DNA from 4 places in the Priestia sp. SRI_019 genome. Region 4 is predicted to be linked to each of the others. Evidence: riboswitches for the same ligand, from Rfam matches in the RefSeq annotation. Region 4 holds a riboswitch; each other region holds the start of a gene.

Region 1 (4,957 bases), 630 kb from region 4:
ACGCTGACGCCAATGGCTATACAAGAAGCAAAAAGAGTAGCCAAACAAAAGATCGTGCTAAAAGATCATTGGAAAAGCACTCGTTTTGAAGAACATGGATTTACCGTACAAAAACGAAAAACATCAAAATTTCATTACGGGACAATTGATATACAATAATAAACAAAAAAGTAAAATGAATCCCGATCATTGAAAAGACTTCCAAAACCTTTTAGGGATTAAAAAGTTTTGGAAGTTTTTTTTATGAATTTCATCTAAAGTTCATAAAAGTATGATATATTTTTGAACATAAAAATACTTTTGTGTTTAAGCATCCAGCAAAAAAGGAATATCTTGTATAGGTTTCCGCTCGGTGTGACAAGCTCAAACAGAAGAAGGAAGGTGCTAACTAAAAAGTCGTCGAATGCCCGTAGGCAGCATAAATGAATAAGCAAATATAGGTAAAAAATTAATAAGTATGTTACAATACCTAGTGAGTTATAACAATGAATTTTACGATATGAAAAGACCATATGGGAAAAGATGAGAAAGGAAAGATACGAATGCCTAGATGGATAAAAAGAATGCTAATTGTATTTATTACAGTATTTACATTTGGGCTTGTCACTCCACCAGAATATTTATACGTTGATGATGCAAAAGCGGACAAGCAACATAAAGCAGGGTATGTAAGAGAAACAACTCCTGTCACAGCTGTTATAGAAGATATTCATTTGCCATATGAAGAACCAAAATATGAAGACGTTTCATCATTTGTTACGTATGCAATGGAATCAGCTGAAAAACAGTCAGTGGAAAAATTCGGAACAAAAATTGGACCTGTCATTGAAGATGAATTTCGTCAAGCAGTGTTACCTAAAATTGAAGAAGTGCTGACCGACATTGGCACTGAGCGTGAACAGTCGATTCAGAATCTCGAGATAAGCGAGCATCCTGCTGCTGGCTACGGTGAAAAGATTTTCCATGTATATGACCGGGAAACCGGTCAGGACTTAATACGATTTCATGTACGGCGTGAAAATCCTCCAAAAGATGGATACTGGTTTAATTTTCACTATCATGCGGCTGCAGATAATTTTCAGAAGCATTATGATTTAGGGAAAATTTATTGGAACCGAAACATGCCGCCTAAATGGTTTAGCTGATAATAGACACAACATTCTGTGATTTCGAAATGTTAGCTTTTTTAAGCTAGCATTTTTTTACGTCTAAAACCGTTATGGTCTAAATAAGCTGAAACATTAGCACAACGATAAAAAAATCGTTTATAATGAAGTCAGACTTCTTACCATAGAATAGGGAGAAGGAACGAATAGATGCTGGAGGTAACACAATGAAACAATTTACGGAAGAAAAACAATTTCGCGAACAAATTAAGAACGAAACACTAAGCGTTGGGATTTTTACGACAACGTGGTGTCCTGATTGCAAACGTTTGGATATGTTCATTGATGAAATCGTTGACGAAAATACAGATAAAGCATGGTTTAAAATTGACAAGGATGAGTTTGAAGAACTTTCTGCTGAAAACAATGTAATGGGTATTCCTTCTCTTCTTGTATATAAAAACGGTGAAAAAATTGCACACTTGCACAGTGCAAATGCTAAAACGCCTGAAGCGGTCCGTGAATTTTTAGCAACTCTTTAATTCCCTAAGCTGCGAGAGCATTCTTGCAGCTTTTTTTTGTGAGAATGGCTATTTCCATTTTTCCATGAGTGGGGTATACTAGGACAAGTGAATAATCGTAAAGCAATAAGGTCTCAATTTAAAGATTGAGTGAAAAGGGAAGTCTGGTGAAAAGCCAGCGCGGTCCCGCCACTGTAAGCGCTTTGTGCGTAAGTCAGGAGACCTGCCTTATTGTTAACTGTGAAACCTTCGAGGAAGGGTGAAGCAGGGTAATGAACATACATATCAAGTATAGTGAACGGATTCTTTTCCTGCTTATCTTGACGTTACCTGCTTTGCTTTCAATTGAAAGTAAAGCTTTTTTATTTTGAAGCTGCCTGCGAGCAGTATACATAGTCAAAGCGGAAAAACGGGATAGCGCTGCTTTTTGCATGATCATTTGCTTTTTCTTTAACGTGGAGGTTTCGTATTCACAATGAACAATATATAGGGGGAGTATTTAGATGAAAAAATGGCTTTCGTATTCCATTATTGCACTGTTAGTCATCGTACTTGCTGCATGCGGTGCAGGCAGCCAAAGCAACAGTGATAAAAAAACGAAGCAAGATACAGCACAAACGTCACAAGCTGCATTTCCTGTGAAGGTAAAAGACGCGCGTGATAAAGAAATTACGTTGAAAAAACAGCCTAAGAAAATTGTTTCACTAATGCCAAGTAATACGGAGATTGTATATGCCCTTGGCCTTGAAAAAGAATTAGTAGGTGTCACAAGCAACGATGATTATCCTAAAAGCGTAAAGAAAAAAGCGCAGGTAGGAGATATGAACGTTAATGCAGAAAAAGTTATTGCTTTAAATCCTGATTTAGTGCTGGCACACGCTTCAAGTATGGGCGTTTCGGATGAAGTATTTAAACAAATTGAAAGTGCGGGGATTCCGGTATTTGTTGTAAAAGATTCAACAACGTTTGATACGGTTTATGATTCTATTACCCAAATCGGTAAATTAACGGGTAAAACAAAAGAAGCTAATCAAACAATTAAAGACATGAAAGAAAAAGTAGCTTCAATTGAGAAAAAAGCAAAAACGATTTCAAAAGAAGATCGTAAAAAAGTATGGATAGAGGTATCAGGAGCTCCTGAGATTTATACAACAGGAAAAGGTACGTTCATGAACGAAATGCTTACTATGATCGGTGCTGATAACGTAGCGGCTAGTGAAAAGGGTTGGGTTAAGTTTTCTGAAGAGCAAGTTGTTAAGTTAAACCCTGACGTTATTATCGCAACGTATGATGCAGACAAAAATGAGATTATGAAGCGTCCCGCTTGGAGCAGCATGACTGCTGTAAAAGAGGGTAACATCGAGAAGGTTGATCAAAACAAAATCAACCGCTTAGGACCTCGTATTGTAGATGGCTTAGAGGACTTAGCAAAAGCAGTATACCCTGAGGTGTACAATAAATAAGAAGAGGGACCATATTCCAGTTCGAATTGAAAAGGGGATTGGTCCCTTTTCACATCTTAAAATTGAAGAACGGCCTGAGCTTTTAATCATGAAAACCGAGACTTCTTATAAAACATACAGCTCAGGGGTTTTAGGAACAGGCATTACGGAAACGGACACCTTTTACAATCGATTTGTTCACAAAGACTATTATTCAGATACTCCTTCTTTGGAGTATGAGCAATATTTGATGAAAGAAAATGTGCGCCATGAGCAAATCGTAGGGTTGATGACAGCCGTTTGGTTAAAAGAAAGAGCGGTTTACTGTTATGAAGGCTACGGAGTAAGAGTAGCTTCCGTGATAACGGCTGGAGTAGGAAACGCAGTAGATATTATAGCTGACGAAGCTGTCCCGTTCTATTCCTCTCCCGGTACAATTAATATGTTTTTTTTCGTGGAAGGTACGCTTACGGATGCAGCGTTTTTACAGCTTTTTGTTGCGGCCACAGAAGCTAAAACAAAAACGCTGTCACAGCTGGGTGTCATAGATCCGGCTACAAAGACGATTGCTACGGGAACATCTACGGACAGCATCTCAGTTGCAGCGTCTCAGCAAGGACCATTATATGAATATGCAGGCTCTATGACCGCTTTAGGGCAAGCGGTAGCCAAGCTGGTGAAAATAAGCTTAGAGCAGGGACTTAAGGGAAAGAGGTGAAGAAGTGAGTATTACACAAGCGATAATTGCACACATGACGGCCATGACGATTGCTTTACTAATTGACCGAATTATAGGCGACCCTGAAAATTGGCCGCATCCCGTTCGCTGGTTTGGCAAATGGATTTATTGGATGGATTCCAGATTAAATAAAGGTGCAGGAAAACGATTCAAAGGATTGCTTCTTGTGATAAGTATGGCTGTGCTCGCAGGAGTTGTTCCCTTTTTGTTCCTTCATGCTTTATACGAAGTTCATTTTATAGCAGGTGTTTTAGTAGAGGGCGTAATGATTGCGACTACTATATCCACTCGTTCTTTAAGCGAAGCTGCTTATAAGGTACAAAAGCCGCTTCAGCTAGGAGATATGGAGAAAGCTAGATATGAAGTAAGCATGATTGTGGGACGAGATACAGATCGTTTGTCAGAAGGAGAAATTGCCAGAGCCACGGTAGAGACCGTGGCTGAAAATACAAGTGATGGTATTACAGCTCCGCTTTTTTATGCATTTATAGGAGGAGGAGCCCTAGCGTTTTTTTACCGGGCTATTAACACATGTGATTCGATGGTTGGGTACAAAAATGACCGCTACTTTCTGTTCGGCTACTTTAGTGCAAAAACCGATGACGTATTAAACTATATTCCAAGTCGGTTAACTGCAGTGGTGATGACGGCTGTTAATGTAGCAAAAAGCCAGTATTCTCTTGGGCATGTAACGAGTTTGATTAAACGTGATGCTAAGAAGCATCCAAGTCCAAATAGCGGATACGGGGAAAGTGCAGTAGCTGCTCTTTTAGGTATTCAACTCGGCGGACTTAATACATACAAAGGCATAGAATCTAATCGTGCAAAAATGGGCGAACCGTTCATTCCTCTGCAAGCCGGTCATATTGAACAAGCTGTTTTCATTATGAAAAGGACGGTCTATGCTACGTGGTTATTATATCTTTTGTTAGGAGGAGTTATTAGTGCTATTACCTACACATGGAGCTAATCCTACTGTCTTTTTAAAAGCAATAGGGACCGAGAATTTGTCACACATAAAAGACTTTAGTGTGAACACAAATCCTTTAGGGGCTCCCCCTGTGCTTCACGAAAAGTGGAACGAATTCAAGGATGCTGCGTTTAGCTATCCTGACCCTCAAGTAACAGAGCTGAAAAATAAACTAGCAG
Region 2 (4,957 bases), on a different contig from region 4:
GGAAAAAAGAGTATTTGGAGCATTTTGTTAAAGTTGTTGAAAGAATCGCACCAAACATTCCTATGTTTGTATGCGTAGGGAATCATGATGAACTGTACCTTGATGAAAGCAATCTCGAAAACTTCAGAGCCACTATCGGAAAAGTACACTGGGTCATTGATATTCCTGTCTTTAACTTCCGGTGCATCGCATTAAATAATGTCATCAGTCCCAAAAACAAAATATATGGATTTACAGATAGAGAGCTTCATTATTTAGAACAGCAGCTAGAGGGTGCTCCTCGTAATACCGTTATAGCCATGCATGCACAGCCAAATATCGGTCGGTGGACAAACCTTGAAGGGTTTCCTGTAACGACTCCTCAAAGTCAAGAATTTTTTGATTTAATTCAAGAACACCGCGTGAAAAAAGTGTTAGTCAGCCACGTGCATGCGTATGACGAGCAGTTTATTAGAAAAAATAGAAACGGGTCGTTTACGCTTGGAAGAGGCACTGATTTTGTATTGTCAGGAGGCGCCGGTGCTCCCCTTGATTTTGAGCCGCCTTTAATTTTAAATAATTATAATTTTACAGAGTTTTTTGTAAGCAGGTACGACATTTTAGGTCCTCTTCTTTGGAAGGATTTTGGAGGACCTCGAAGACATTGTTTGTAAAAACAAGAAAGTAGAAAGCTAGGTTCAAAAAAAGAGGCTGGAACAAAAGGGTTTTGGACGAAGTGAAACGAATCATCGATCAAGATGTGTGATTAGTGGTTCGCTTTTTTGTTAGGGTAAACGTAGGTTTCATGTGTATAGGTCTTTCTAGCAGGTGATTGGAGGACAAGACGAAGACTCCTGCGGGAAAAGCGGAACAGGTGAGACCCCACAGGAACGTATGTGACGAGGAGGCTCAGCGACCGCCCGCGGAAAGCGAAGTCTTGTACGGAAATCAACAGCGGTGTCAAAAGTGATTCAGCTCATGTACCCATTTGTCTTTAGATTAGATTCATTTCGTGATGTCTCAACCTCTTTTGGAAAACCGTACGAAACCTTGTAGCAGAAGGCTCAGTCAAACGTTATAATAGATAATGAATGATGATATATTCTCTATATTTGTCATATATTTGTATTACATATGTAATTGAAGAAAAACATTCACTTGATATACTGTTTAATGACTTAACTTTATCTTAAAATTTACAGTGAAATGCCTGTTTATAGAGGCTTAGAACATACACAGCAAATGGAGGAGCAATCATGGCAAATGAAAAGATGCAAGAAGGACTTGATCGTTTTATCAAGGAAGATTTAAATGACCTTTTAGGTAGACTGTTCCCCCTAATGGACCGGGAGTGTGCCGAAGAAAAAAGAAAGCTTATCGAAACAGCGGTAGAGTACATTTATTCGTCAGGATATCACCAGGGAGCAAAAGATTTAATCGAAACACATCGAAAAGATGATTACAAATTATTAAGGCAAAAATTAGCGTCAACGCCTCCTGAAAACTGATTTTTTAAAAAAATTTTTGACAACATAAATCTAAGGTGTTAAGATGACTCTACATTCAAAATATTATAAACAATTAAAACTCTTATTGAGAGAGGCGGAGGGACTGGCCCTGTGAAGCCCGGCAACCATTTAACATTTTTGTTGAAAAGGTGCTACATCCTGCAAAGCGTACAGCTTTGAAAAATAAGAGAGGATTTCATAGATACTATGCCTCTCTATTCATGATAGAGAGGCTTTTTATTTTATGTGAATATGTTTTGAATGAACAATTTTATAAAAATGCATCAGGTGCTGTGTAACGAATGTATGCAGCTTAAAAGGGAAGACCGGTGAAAAGCCGGCGCGGTCCCGCCACTGTAATGGGGAGCAACTTATTAACCACTGTTTCATATTGAAATGGGAAGGGATAGGAAGCGATGAACCTAAGTCAGGAGACCTGCCTGTTGTATGCACTTAAGCTCTACGGGATATAGAGAGGAGTGAGGAATACGTGTTGAGAAAAACAGGATATCTCAACTTTAGTTAAGTATGCGTATCATCTCTCTTTTCATTTCGAAAAGAGAGATTTTTTAGTTTATCGATAAAAAATATACAGGGAGTGGAAAAAATGAGCAGTGTAAAAAGTTCAAACTTAGGTTATCCAAGAATTGGTGAAAAACGAGAATGGAAAAAAGCGCTTGAGCAGTTTTGGGCAGGAAAACTAGAGAAAGATATCTTTTTGCAGGAAATTGAAGCTCTTCGTCTAGTGAATCTGAAAAAACAGCGTGACGCAGGGATTGAATTAATTCCAGTCGGCGATTTTAGCTTATACGATCATGTGCTAGATACAGCGACTATGTTTGGTCTAGTGCCAAAGCGCTTTGATTATGACGGAGGACCGGTATCGCTTGAAACGTATTTTGACATCGCGCGAGGAACAAAAGGTGCGGTAGCCTCTACGATGACAAAATGGTTTAACACAAATTATCACTACATCGTACCAGAGCTTGACAAATGTACGCCCGCACTTGTAGAAAATCGCCCGCTTCAATTTTACAAAGAAGCAAAACAGAAGCTGAATATTGAAGGCAAGCCCGTTATTTTAGGTCCAGTAACATTTGTGAAGCTGTCAAAAGGATATAAAAAAAGTGAGTTTAAAGAAGTAGTTGAACAATTTGTTCCGCTTTATGCAACTATCTTAGCGGAGCTGCAGGCAGAAGGAGTAGAGTGGGTACAAATAGATGAGCCGGTTTTAGCTACAACGCTATCAAAAGAAGACCTGGCACTGTACACAGAAGTCTATCAAACTTTGAAGGAAGCGTCACCGAATGTAAAAGTCATTTTGCAAACGTATTTTGACAGCGTTGATCACTACAAAGAAGTTGTGTCTCTTCCTGTTGAAGGAATCGGTTTAGACTTTGTGCATGACCGAGGCGAAAATCTCACGGCTCTTAATAAATATGGTTTTCCAACTGATAAAGTGCTGGCAGCAGGAGTGATTGACGGACGAAACATTTGGCGTGAAAATTTGGACGAACAGCTTTTAACGATCAGTGAAATTGAAAAAGCCGTATCAAAAGACCGTTTGATTCTGCAGCCTTCATCAAGTTTATTACATGTTCCTGTCACGGTGAAAAGCGAAAAAACCATTGAGCCAATTCTAAAAAACGCACTGTCTTTTGCAGATGAAAAGCTGAAGGAAATCACGCTTTTAACAAAAGCGGTGCAGCAAGGAAAAGAAGCAATAGAAGAAGAAATAAGCGTAAACAAACAGGCAATTCAAGCATTAAATGGATCATCTTTTCGAAATCATCAAGACGTGCAAAAAGAGCTGAAGCAGCTGCATAGCTATAAAGCAGAGCGACAAGCGCCGTTTGACGTACGTCAGCGCGTTCAGCAAGAAGCTTTTCAACTGCCGCTTCTTCCAACGACAACGATTGGAAGCTTTCCGCAAACAAAAGAAGTGCGAAAAGAGCGTCTAAAATGGCGTAAAGGCGAGTTAAGCGATGAAGCATATGAAGCGTACATTAACGAGGAAATAAAAAAATGGATCGAAATTCAAGAAAACATCGGCTTAGATGTCCTTGTGCACGGAGAGTTTGAGCGTACGGACATGGTCGAATACTTCGGTGAGAAATTAGGAGGCTTTCAGTTTACGAAGTTTGGCTGGGTGCAATCTTACGGTTCTCGCTGCGTGAAGCCGCCGCTTATTTACGGAGATGTATCGTACGAGCAGGCGATGACGATCAAAGAAACGGTCTACGCACAGTCTTTAACCAATAAGCCGGTTAAAGGAATGCTGACGGGTCCGATTACGATTTTAAACTGGTCGTTTGTGCGTGATGATATCCCGCGCTACGACGTGGCAAATCAAATTGCGCTTGCTCTTAGAAAAGAAGTAGAAGCACTTGAAAGTCAGGGCATCTCGATGATTCAAGTAGATGAACCGGCGCTGCGTGAAGGACTGCCGTTAAAACGAGAAAACTGGGACAGCTACTTAAACGCTGCGGTGTATGCGTTCAAGCTAGCCACGGTATCGGTGCAAAACGAGACGCAAATTCACACCCATATGTGCTATTCAGAATTTGAAGAGATTATTGATGCAATCAAAGCGCTTGATGCCGACGTGATTTCTATTGAAACATCTAAAAGCCACGGTGAACTAATTTATGCGTTTGAAAAACATACGTACAATCAAGGAATCGGACTTGGCGTATATGATATCCACAGCCCGCGCGTACCGAAGCTTGAAGAGCTTCAGCGAAACATTGACCGCGCTCTGCAAGTACTTGATCCTGCATTATTTTGGATTAATCCCGACTGCGGCCTTAAAACAAGAGGAATCAGCGAGACGGTTGAAGCTTTAAAAGTGATGGTTGAGTCTGCAAAACAAACCAGAAAAAATTTATTACAAAACGTTTAATGATAAGAAAGTAAAGACCAAGCAGTGTAAACGCTACACTGCTTGGTCTTATGGGTTTTTAAAAGGCCAAAAATATCCATTGACACTTCCCCTACATTTTTGTATCTTTTTAAAGGTGTTTTTAAAATCAGGGAGGTACAACATGAGTAACAACAGCACGCAGCACGTTAAAATTGTAACAGCGGATCCATCAGCACTAGGTCTATTCGGACTTGCCATGGTGACACTTGTTGCATCGTTTCAAAAGCTTGGGGTAACCGATGGTGTTTCATTGGTATTGCCATGGGCGATTTTTTTAGGCGGAATAGGGCAGTTAATCGCGTCTATGCAAGATTTCAAACATAATAATACCTTCGGAGCAACTGCTTTTGGTGCCTTCGGGTTATTTTGGCTAGGTGTAGCTATGACATGGCTTATTCAGCTTGGAGCATTTGGGGAAGCGCTCGCAAAAGAAGCCGATCCAAAACAGCTCGCATTTGCTTTTGTCGGCTACTTAATTTTCAGCGTTTTTATGACAGTTGGAGCAATGGGCACTCATAAAGTATTATTTATTATTTTTGTGTTAATT
Region 3 (4,957 bases), on a different contig from region 4:
AGGAAACGAGGCGTGATGTTTTACATTACATTAACCATTCATTTTCCTGTCCATAAACGATGCTTCCACCATGCATTAAGTTGGAAACAATCATCTTTTATTTGTTGCGAGTGCTAGACTGTTGAACTAGGCAACGTAGCACAGCGTACTAAAGTTCTCGGTAAAAAAACAAGCGAAAGCCTCTACAAGCTATACTTTTTGTGCTTGCTCCGGGCTTTTATAGTTGTCTATTAAATGATACAGCTTTTCCATATCTACAGCTTCTCTCACATATGCTGCTGCTTTTGAAAAAGACTCCTCTTTTTGCAGACGGCTGTTGAATGTATCCGTAATAGGTGGCAATTTTTTATGTTTACGAATTTGATTAAGCAAAGCTCTGCGCAAAGCATCGTTATGAAACACATCATGAACATACGTGCCAATGATGTTTTCTTTAACCGTTCCTTCTTTTTGATCATCTACCACCGCAAAGGCTTCCGTCAAACTTTGAGAAACCGTCTTTCCCATATGAATTTCATAGCCTTCAATCGAAACCTTCTCACTCTCTAACTGAACATATCCAGAAACTCTTTCTGTTTTTTTGCTGGTTGTCATAACGGTTTCCACTGGAAGCAAACCCAGCCCTTTAATAGATTCAATCCGGGACTCTACTGCATCGGGGTCCGTAATCGTCTCGCCTAACATTTGATATCCCCCGCAGATGCCAATAACGTGAGCGTTCGTTGCGTTCAAGACTTGATTAATGGCTAGAGCCAGGCCGCTTTCTTGTAAAAACTGCGCATCTTCAATCGTATTTTTGCTTCCTGGTAAAACAATTAAATCAGGCGTACCTAGTTGTGATGGCTTGGTTACAAGCCTCACGTGACAGTCTTCTTCTAAGCTTAAAGGATCGATGTCTGTAAAATTTGAGATGCGAGGATACGAGATAACCGCAATATCGATTTCTTTTAACGGGTTCACAAGCGTTGAGTAATTTCTGAGTGATAACGAATCTTCAGCGTCAATTTCCACGTCATGCATATAAGGAATCACTCCTAGTACCGGAACTCCCGTGTATTCTTCAAACCACTTTAGCCCCGGTTTTAAAAGCTCTAAGTCTCCTCGGAATTTATTGATTAACACCCCAATCACTCTAGGCTTATGTTCATCTGGGAGCAATTGAAGAGTACCCACTAAACTCGCAAAAACCCCTCCTTTATCAATGTCTCCTACTAACACAACAGGGGCTTGGGCTATCTTTGCTACGCGCATATTTACCAGTTCACGATCGTTCAAATTCACTTCAGCAGGACTTCCAGCACCTTCAATCACAATTCGATCATAATGATTGGCAAGCTCTTTATAAGACTCCGTGATAACGTTCAAACCTTCATTAAAAAATTCTTGCCGATACTGAAAAGCAAACATATTACGAAGCGGCTTTCCATGAACGACAATTTGAGATTCATGATCACGAGTTGGTTTAATCAAAATAGGGTTCATATTGGTTGTTGCTTCGACTCCAGCCGCTTCTGCCTGAATTCCTTGCGCTCTTCCAATTTCTTTTCCATCCATTGTAATGTATGAATTAAGCGCCATATTTTGCGATTTAAACGGTGCAGTTTGATAGCCGTCTTCTTTAAAAATACGGCAAAACGCTGTAGCAATCATGCTTTTTCCAGCGTCTGAGTGCGTTCCTTGAATCATAAGAGGTTTTCCTTTTTTCACTTTTCCCACTCCCTATCACATAAAAAAACCTTAACTGTAAAAGTCAAGGTTTGGTCATGCGCTCATTAACACATTGTCTTGACTTATTTCTCCCACCGAAAAATAAGGGGTTTTTAAAAGCAGGTCTCCTGGCTTATGCTTCATTTTACTTCTGCATCCTTCCTAGTTTGACTAGTGGGTCTTTGCAGGTTCATCCACATTTACAGTAGCGGGGGCTGCACCGGATTCTCACCGATTTCCCTATTATCCTCCTTAGAGGCACTTTTAAAATCATTTATTCTTTATTGTAACGAATTTTATAACCATTCACAATAACGATTTTCTTCTATTATTATATATTACTGTGTTTATACTTATTTGGGTCTCTTATGCTATAATAACAATTATTTTCCAAACATCTTATGAAATAGCTAGGAAGGTGCTCGTAGTTGAAGAAAAAAATCATTTATATCTTTATTAGTTTGCTTGTTCTTTATGCTGTAATCATGTCTTTTTGTATGTATCAAACCGCTCATCAGCCTGTTCCGCAAAAAGCAGATTATGTGCTTATTTTAGGTTCGAAAGTAGATGGAGATCAAATGTCTCCTAGTTTAAAAGAACGAGCAAAAACGGCTTTATCTTATTTAAAGACTCATAAACAAACAAAAGTTATCGTAACGGGTGGAAAAGGATCCGATGAAGAAATTTCTGAAGCAGAGGCAGCCTACCGTTTTCTACGAAAAGCAGGAATTAAAAAGAATCGAATTATAAAAGAGGGTCAGTCAACCTCTACTTTTGAGAATTTTACTTTCACCAAAAAGAAAGTTGATATTCCAGATAAACGAATCGTGCTTGTTAGCAGTGATTTTCATCTGTTTCGCGCTTCTATTATTGCAAAGCGCCAAGGTTTTGATGTTTATCCTTTAGGCGCAAAGACACCAAATTCAATTAAACTTCAAGCCTACTTTCGTGAGTATGCTGCTATATTAAAAACATGGCTGTTTGATAAATAAATAGAGTACACGCCTATACAAACGAAAAACACGGCATGAATTCATGCCGTGTTTTTTATTAATCATCTGTATCGATAACTGCTTTTGGTAAACCTGTGTATTTCGCCCAGTAGAAAATACCGAGTGAAACAAGAGCAATTAAAATTAAGTCAAGTGGGTTGCTTAACACACCTTGTCCTCCACCAAATGAACCTAGATAAGAGATAACAAGCATAATAATATAATAAGCAACTAGCCACCAAGCAGATTTAAGCTGCTGTGCAAATTTCACAACGTCAGTTGGTACGTATTTCTTAAACGCTACGTAGATAACAACCATTAGAAGCTGTGATCCTAGCAGCCAAGAAATTGTTGTCCATCCTGACCAGTATACGATGTATGAACAGAAGATAAATGAAACAGGAGCAATAATGCTCATGCCTTTTAATTTGAAAGGTTTTTTAAGATCTTTTGCATTTACTCTGAATGCTGCAGCTGAAATTGGTGCGATAGCATAAGACAGAATAAGTGCTACTGAACATACGTTTACTAGCGCTTCCCAAGAAGGAAATGGCAGTGTCCAGAATACGGACATTCCAAATGATAGCCATAGTGACGCACGTGGAATTCCTGTTTTCTTATCTACTTTTGAGAAACGTTTAAATAGTGTTCCATTACGAGACCAAGCATAAACTAGACGAGAAGTTGTATTCATAAAGATGTTTCCGTTACCGCCTGGTGATAAAATAGCATCAAAAATAACAAGCGTTACTAACCAGCCAAGGCCTAAAATAAGTGCAATATCTTTAAATGGTAAAGAGAATTGCTCTTGAATTGTTCCCCATCCTCCTGATAGCATATCAGCCGGGATGTTACCGATGAACAATACTTGCAGTGCTGTGTAAATAATCGCTGAAAGTACAATACAGATAATGAGCGCGATTGGAATATTACGCTGCGGATTTTTAACTTCACTGGCTACCGAAACAATAGGGTGAAGTCCTAAGTAAGCAAACATAACGCCACCTGTTGAAATGGCTGCTTGAATACCATTAAAACCAAACGGAGCAAAATCGCCAGTTGTAAAGTTAGCTGATTTGAAGTGATAAGCTAACACGACGATAATTGTAAGAGGAACCGCATATTTAAACACAGATATAATGACATTTGACTTAGCAAATGCTTTTACACTTACGTAGTTAATGATAAAAAATAGTGTTAATAACGCGAACTGGAATAGCCATCCAATCGTTGTAGGCGATTCAGAACCATGTTTAGTTAGACCAGGAATCCATACAGCAACATACTGACGTACAGCTGTTACCTCAATGGCAATTAAACTTGTATAAGCAATAATGGTAATGAATGAAATTAAGTAACCTACTAAATGACCATGTGAATAAACCGGATAACGGATAATTCCACCGGTACGCGGCAGCGCTGCTCCAAGTTCAGCATACACTAAGCCGATAAGTAAAATAATGACTCCGCCAATCAGCCACGAAAAACTTCCGGCTGGACCAGCCTTTGACGCTACGTTACTAACCGCAAATAACCAGGCGGAACCAAAAATAGCTCCCATCCCAATTAACGTTAGGTCAAGTAACGATATTGATTTTTTAAATTTTCCTTGATTTCCTTGATCAGACATAAAATCCTCCTTTAAAATTCCCACTCCACATATCTACGCCCTTGCGTCCGATATGGGATTCTTTACATCATCCTCCTCTTACTAAGACCTCACAAGTGGATATGTTAACAAATATTCTCTAAAAAACCAAGTTAAAAAATTTATTTTTTTGTAAAACATCATTGAATTGCTTATGTATAGCGCATAAATTCCACCGAAGATTTGAGGACTACTCCTCCTATTTAACCGCATTTTTCTTAGATTAAACATAAAAGAATATTCAAACTATTTATCATAACAAAAGGGCTGAGGCATAACGAGATCAACCGCTAGAAGCAGCTACATACGCAAAACCTACGCTTGCCATCCCAATAAAAAAACCCGAACGATGAATCGTTCGGATTTTGCTTCAAATAAAATAATTTTGTCCGTGCCTTTTTTTGCTTATTTAAATACTTTTACACGTTCAGTTAGCGGTTGAAATTCTTTTTCTCCCGCAGGTGACACAGGATTACCAAATGGCATTTGAGTAATTAATTTCCATGAGCTTGGAATATTCCAAGTTGCTTTTACTTCATCGTCAATCAATGGATTGTAATGTTGTAAAGTTGCTCCTAGGCCTTCTAGCTCAAGTGCTGTCCAGATCACA
Region 4 (4,957 bases):
TTTTCTCATTTCAAATAATGAAGAAATTGGATACGGAGGAAATTCGAATATTACGCCTCAAACAGTAGAATACTTAGCAGTTGATATGGGTGCTATGGGAGATGGACAATCTACTGATGAATACACTGTGTCTATTTGTGTAAAAGATTCAAGCGGCCCATATCATTACGGTTTGAGAAAGCATTTGGTGGAGCTAGCTAAGCAGCATGATATTCAGTACAAATTAGATATTTATCCATTTTACGGATCAGATGCTTCTGCTGCTATTCGTGCGGGACACGATATCGTACACGGCTTAATTGGTCCAGGAATTGATTCTTCTCATGCGTTTGAGAGAACGCATCAAGATTCATTGAATCATACGTATAAGCTTCTCTATTACTATATTCAGTCGAACATGGTTCTGCTTTAAGAAAGGGATATTTAATTAGTGTATTTTTATGCAAAATAAAGAACAGGATGGGATTACGATGTCTGTTCTTTCCTTTCTTAAAAAAGAAGCCAGCTGTCCGGCTTCTTTTTTTTAATAAATACTATATATTTTTTACTGGTGGAGCAATAGGTGATTAAAAAAGCACCTTTTTAAAGAGATACAATACTGCTTAAACCTTTTGTACATTTTGTTCATTTACAGAAGTTAAAATGTTTTTAAATTTTTAAAAGTTTCTTGTGACAAGTTTTGTAGAATGGGTTTTCAAAAGGAAATGGTTTCGTCATAATGTGGATATAGCGATCACTACAATAATCGGAGGCGAATCTTTTCATGTGGGTACTGACGGTATATGCTGGAAAAGAAATGAAAATGTTTGAATTTGAAACTGAAAAGCAGGCGAGAGAAGCTTTTGCCAAAACAAATGGCTGTAAAGTTCTTTCAGAAGTCGTGTATTATAATGATCCTCATTTAACATTGGTAGCTATATAAGTAGAAAAACAAGAGCTGATTTTTTGCTCTTGTTTTTTTATGGCTCTTTATATCCTATAAAAAGAATAGAGTTGAAATAAAAAAAAATGTACGCTATGATATGGTAGTTACTTCTATTATTCTGATAGTTTAAAAGGTTCATATATATCAAACAGCAACAGTAAAGATGCCAAGAAGGCTTAATAGGGAAACTGGTGAAAGACCAGTACTGCCCCCGCAACTGTAAGTGTGGACGAACGAGTATAACCACTGTGGAAGAATCACGGGAAGGTTCTCAAGTAGAATGATACACAAGTCAGGAGACCTGTCTTTATTGTGAAGTTTCTATTTCTCCGGGGAGCGGGAAGGGAAACGTTGGCTTAAAGTGGCATTCGTGTACACTCTTATTCTGACGTTTTACCCGCTCGCATATTAGCGAAGCGGGTTTTTCTCATGTCGCAAAACTACATATCGTGCAAAAAAGGTGCGCAATGTTTACATTGCGTTAAATGGGAAGTCTGGTGTGAAGCCAGCGCGGTACCCGCCACTGTGAAGATGAGCTGATTGCATATGCCACTGTATTCGGGAAGGCGCAATCAAGTGATGAATCGAAGCCAGGAAACCAGCCTTTTTCTAATGCGAAGCTTACCCTACGGGATATAGGTGGAAGTGCAAAAACTTAGTTTGAATTTTTCTGCGCCTCTATCAATGATAGAGGCGCTTTTTTTAGTAAAGGAGCGAATGAGTGTGACGACGTGGAACTTAAATGGAACAAAACATCACGTATTGATTTGTAATGGAAGCAGCTGTATGAGAAAAGGTGGAGAAGAAGCCACCCAAGCTATTCGAAATAAAGTGACGGAACTGGATTTGGATGAAACGGTTCATACAACGCGTACACGCTGTAATGGACGATGCAAAGATGCTCCTGTAGCTATTGTGTATCCTTCAGGAGATTGGTACAAGCAGGTCACTGAAACCGTGGCTCACCGGATTGTCGAAGAACATTTAGCAGGAGGCTGCAGTATAAAGGAATCGCTTATTTATGAATATGATCAAAATGGTTTCGTTTCTCCGGAAAACAGTGACTCCATAGAAGGAATTGACAAAGTAAAAAGTAACGCATAAAGGAGGAGCTAGCATGAAAGGTAAACTGTTAGTTATCGGATTTGGGCCGGGAAGCTTTGAACATATTACACAGCGAGCAAGAGAAGCCATTCAAGAAAGTGATATGATCATCGGTTACAAAACCTATGTGGAATTAATTCAAGGACTGTTAACGAATCAGCAAATTATTAGTACAGGAATGACCGAAGAAGTAAGCCGTGCACAAGAAGCTGTAAAGCAAGCGGAAGCAGGAAAAACCGTGGCTGTCATTTCAAGCGGAGATGCAGGAGTATATGGAATGGCAGGCCTTGTGTATGAAGTGTTGATTGAAAAAGGCTGGAAAAAAGAAACGGGCGTAGAGCTGGAAGTAATTCCTGGCATTTCGGCTATCAATTCATGCGCATCTCTCCTTGGAGCGCCCGTGATGCACGACGCTTGTACAATTAGTTTAAGTGACCACCTTACGCCTTGGGAACTAATTGAAAAAAGAATCGAAGCAGCTGCACAAGCAGATTTTGTAGTGGCTTTTTACAACCCAAAAAGCGGAAGACGAACAAGACAAATTGTTGAAGCACAGAGGATTTTATTAAAGTACCGTTCTCCTGATACGCCTGTTGGTCTTGTGAAAAGCGCTTATCGTGACCGTGAAGAAGTCGTAATGACCAACTTAAAAGACATGTTAAATCATGAAATTGGCATGCTGACTACCGTTGTTGTCGGGAATTCATCTACGTTCTTTTACGACGATTTAATGATTACCCCGCGCGGGTATCAGCGGAAATATACCCTCAACCAAACGGAGCAGCCGCTAAGACCGCATCAGCGACTTCGAAAAGAAGCAGAACCATGGGCTCTCGATCAAGAAGAGACTGTAAAGCAAACAGCTTCAGCTATTGAAGCAGTTCAGACCAAACCAGAAGAACCAGCAACTTCACGAGCTCTTGCAGAAGAAGCGCTTCAAGCAATTTTAGGTGAAACCACTTCTGCGGTCGTACATCAGCCAATAGAGTCAATTTTCGAAGTGGCAGTTAGCCCAGGACTTGCCAATAAGAAATTCACACCTGTTCAAATGACCACACTAGCAGAAGCTGTTGGTGAAAAAGGTACGATGGAGTATACACCTGACCATCAAATCAAACTGCAAATCCCAACGACTCAGCCAGATGTGATTATTAAAAAGCTCCAAGCAGCTTCCTTTTTACTATCTCCGGTCGGAGATGTGTTCACAATCAAAGCGTGTGATTTTTGTGACGGAGAAAAAAGTGATGCTATTCCACATACGGAAGAATTACAAAAACGTCTCGGGGGAATGGACATGCCAAAAGAGCTGAAGCTTGGTATTAATGGATGCGGTATGGCCTGTTATGGTGCTGTTCAAGAAGATATCGGCATTGTCTATAGAAAAGGTGCGTTTGATTTATTTTTAGGAGCTAAAACCGTTGGACGCAATGCGCATTCAGGTCAAATTGTGGCGGAAGGTATAGCGCCCGATGACATTGTTGAAATAGTGGAGAACATTGTCCATGAATATAAAGAAAAAGGTCATCCTAATGAGCGATTTCATAAATTCTTTAAGCGTGTGAAGAACGTTTATGGATTCGACTATCAAGATATAACACCAAAAATAAAAGTAGAACCAGCTCCGTGTGGAGATTAAAAAATAGGAGGGCATTATATGAAATCAGTTTTATTTGTCGGTCATGGAAGCAGAGATCCTGAAGGGAACGATCAAATTCGCGAATTTATTTCGACTATGAAGCATGATTGGGACGCATCTATTTTAGTAGAAACGTGTTTTCTAGAATTTGAACGCCCAAATGTAAGTCAAGGCATTGATACATGTGTGGCAAAAGGAGCAAAAGATGTAGTTGTAATTCCAATTATGCTCTTACCTGCTGGCCACTCTAAAATACATATTCCGGCGGCTATAGATGAAGCTAAGGAAAAATATCCACACGTAAACTTCGTATATGGACGTCCCATTGGCGTTCATGAAGAAGCCCTTGAAATTTTAAAAACGAGATTACAAGAATCGGGAGAGAATTTAGAAACTCCAGCTGAAGACACGGCTGTTATTGTCTTAGGGCGAGGAGGAAGTGATCCTGATGCAAACAGTGATTTATATAAAATTACGCGCCTTCTTTGGGAAAAAACAAATTACAAAATCGTTGAAACTTCTTTTATGGGCGTGACCGCTCCACTGATTGATGAAGGCGTGGAGCGATGTTTGAAATTGGGCGCTAAAAAAGTGGTTATTCTCCCGTATTTCTTATTTACAGGAGTACTAATTAAGCGTTTGGAAGAAATGGTGAAGCAGTATAAAATGCAGCATGAAAACATTGAGTTTAAGCTAGCCGGCTATTTCGGTTTTCACCCAAAACTGCAGACAATTTTAAAAGAACGTGCTGAAGAAGGATTAGAAGGTGAAGTGAAAATGAACTGCGATACGTGTCAATATCGCCTCGGCATTATGGAGCATATTGATCACCATCATCATCACGATCATGACCATGATCACGGACACCATCACCACGATCACCATCATGACCACGACCACCATGAAGATAAGGTCGGCGAGCTAAAATGATTTTATTGTTAGCCGGAACTAGCGATGCACGTGCATTAGCCGTGCAAGTGAAAAAAGCAGGTCATGAGGTTACGGCAACGGTTGTAACCGAAAACGCAGCTATCGAATTGCAGCGTGCAGAAGTGAAAGTGAAAATTGGACGTCTCACAAAAGAAGATATGATGGATTTTGTAAACGAACATCGTGTAAAAGCTATTGTGGATGCAAGTCATCCCTTTGCGGAAGAAGCGTCTAAAAATGCTATCGGCGTCGCTGCTGAAACAGCACTTCCTTACATACGCTATGAGCGGGCTTCGCAGGCTTTTGCCTATGATAATATGACGATGGTTTCTACGTATGAAGAAGCAGCAGAAGTAGCAGCT

Evidence for each region. Region 4 has a riboswitch for cobalamin ahead of AC2YJL_RS11140 ((2Fe-2S) ferredoxin domain-containing protein). Riboswitches for the same ligand answer to the same signal wherever they lie in the genome.
Region 1: another riboswitch for cobalamin. It lies ahead of AC2YJL_RS14390 (ABC transporter substrate-binding protein); the one in region 4 lies ahead of AC2YJL_RS11140 ((2Fe-2S) ferredoxin domain-containing protein).
Region 2: another riboswitch for cobalamin. It lies ahead of metE (5-methyltetrahydropteroyltriglutamate--homocysteine S-methyltransferase); the one in region 4 lies ahead of AC2YJL_RS11140 ((2Fe-2S) ferredoxin domain-containing protein).
Region 3: another riboswitch for cobalamin. It lies ahead of AC2YJL_RS09270 (cobyric acid synthase); the one in region 4 lies ahead of AC2YJL_RS11140 ((2Fe-2S) ferredoxin domain-containing protein).

The regions. Positions count from the first base shown of each region.
Region 1 is NZ_JBYCZN010000002.1:795,384-800,340, reverse strand. It holds gene AC2YJL_RS14405 (class I SAM-dependent methyltransferase) at 1-159, shown strand, start outside; gene AC2YJL_RS14400 (YpjP family protein) at 543-1,145, shown strand; gene AC2YJL_RS14395 (thioredoxin family protein) at 1,334-1,648, shown strand; cobalamin riboswitch at 1,740-1,872, shown strand; gene AC2YJL_RS14390 (ABC transporter substrate-binding protein) at 2,131-3,090, shown strand; gene AC2YJL_RS14385 (adenosylcobinamide amidohydrolase) at 3,071-3,787, shown strand; gene cbiB (adenosylcobinamide-phosphate synthase CbiB) at 3,792-4,778, shown strand; gene cobD (threonine-phosphate decarboxylase CobD) at 4,753-4,957, shown strand, end outside.
Region 2 is NZ_JBYCZN010000001.1:1,230,942-1,235,898, forward strand. It holds gene AC2YJL_RS06465 (metallophosphoesterase family protein) at 1-653, shown strand, start outside; partial or broken gene AC2YJL_RS06470 (hypothetical protein) at 808-1,035, shown strand; gene AC2YJL_RS06475 (hypothetical protein) at 1,236-1,487, shown strand; SAM riboswitch class I at 1,567-1,677, shown strand; cobalamin riboswitch at 1,757-1,945, shown strand; gene metE (5-methyltetrahydropteroyltriglutamate--homocysteine S-methyltransferase) at 2,095-4,389, shown strand; gene AC2YJL_RS06485 (acetate uptake transporter) at 4,532-4,957, shown strand, end outside.
Region 3 is NZ_JBYCZN010000001.1:1,695,104-1,700,060, reverse strand. It holds gene AC2YJL_RS09270 (cobyric acid synthase) at 190-1,716, opposite strand; cobalamin riboswitch at 1,809-1,988, opposite strand; gene AC2YJL_RS09265 (YdcF family protein) at 2,136-2,699, shown strand; gene AC2YJL_RS09260 (APC family permease) at 2,758-4,329, opposite strand; gene AC2YJL_RS09255 (nitroreductase family protein) at 4,753-4,957, opposite strand, start outside.
Region 4 is NZ_JBYCZN010000002.1:169,692-174,648, forward strand. It holds gene AC2YJL_RS11130 (M42 family metallopeptidase) at 1-412, shown strand, start outside; gene AC2YJL_RS11135 (hypothetical protein) at 764-922, shown strand; cobalamin riboswitch at 1,070-1,248, shown strand; cobalamin riboswitch at 1,367-1,546, shown strand; gene AC2YJL_RS11140 ((2Fe-2S) ferredoxin domain-containing protein) at 1,649-2,029, shown strand; gene cobJ (precorrin-3B C(17)-methyltransferase) at 2,043-3,665, shown strand; gene AC2YJL_RS11150 (sirohydrochlorin chelatase) at 3,684-4,595, shown strand; gene cobK (precorrin-6A reductase) at 4,592-4,957, shown strand, end outside.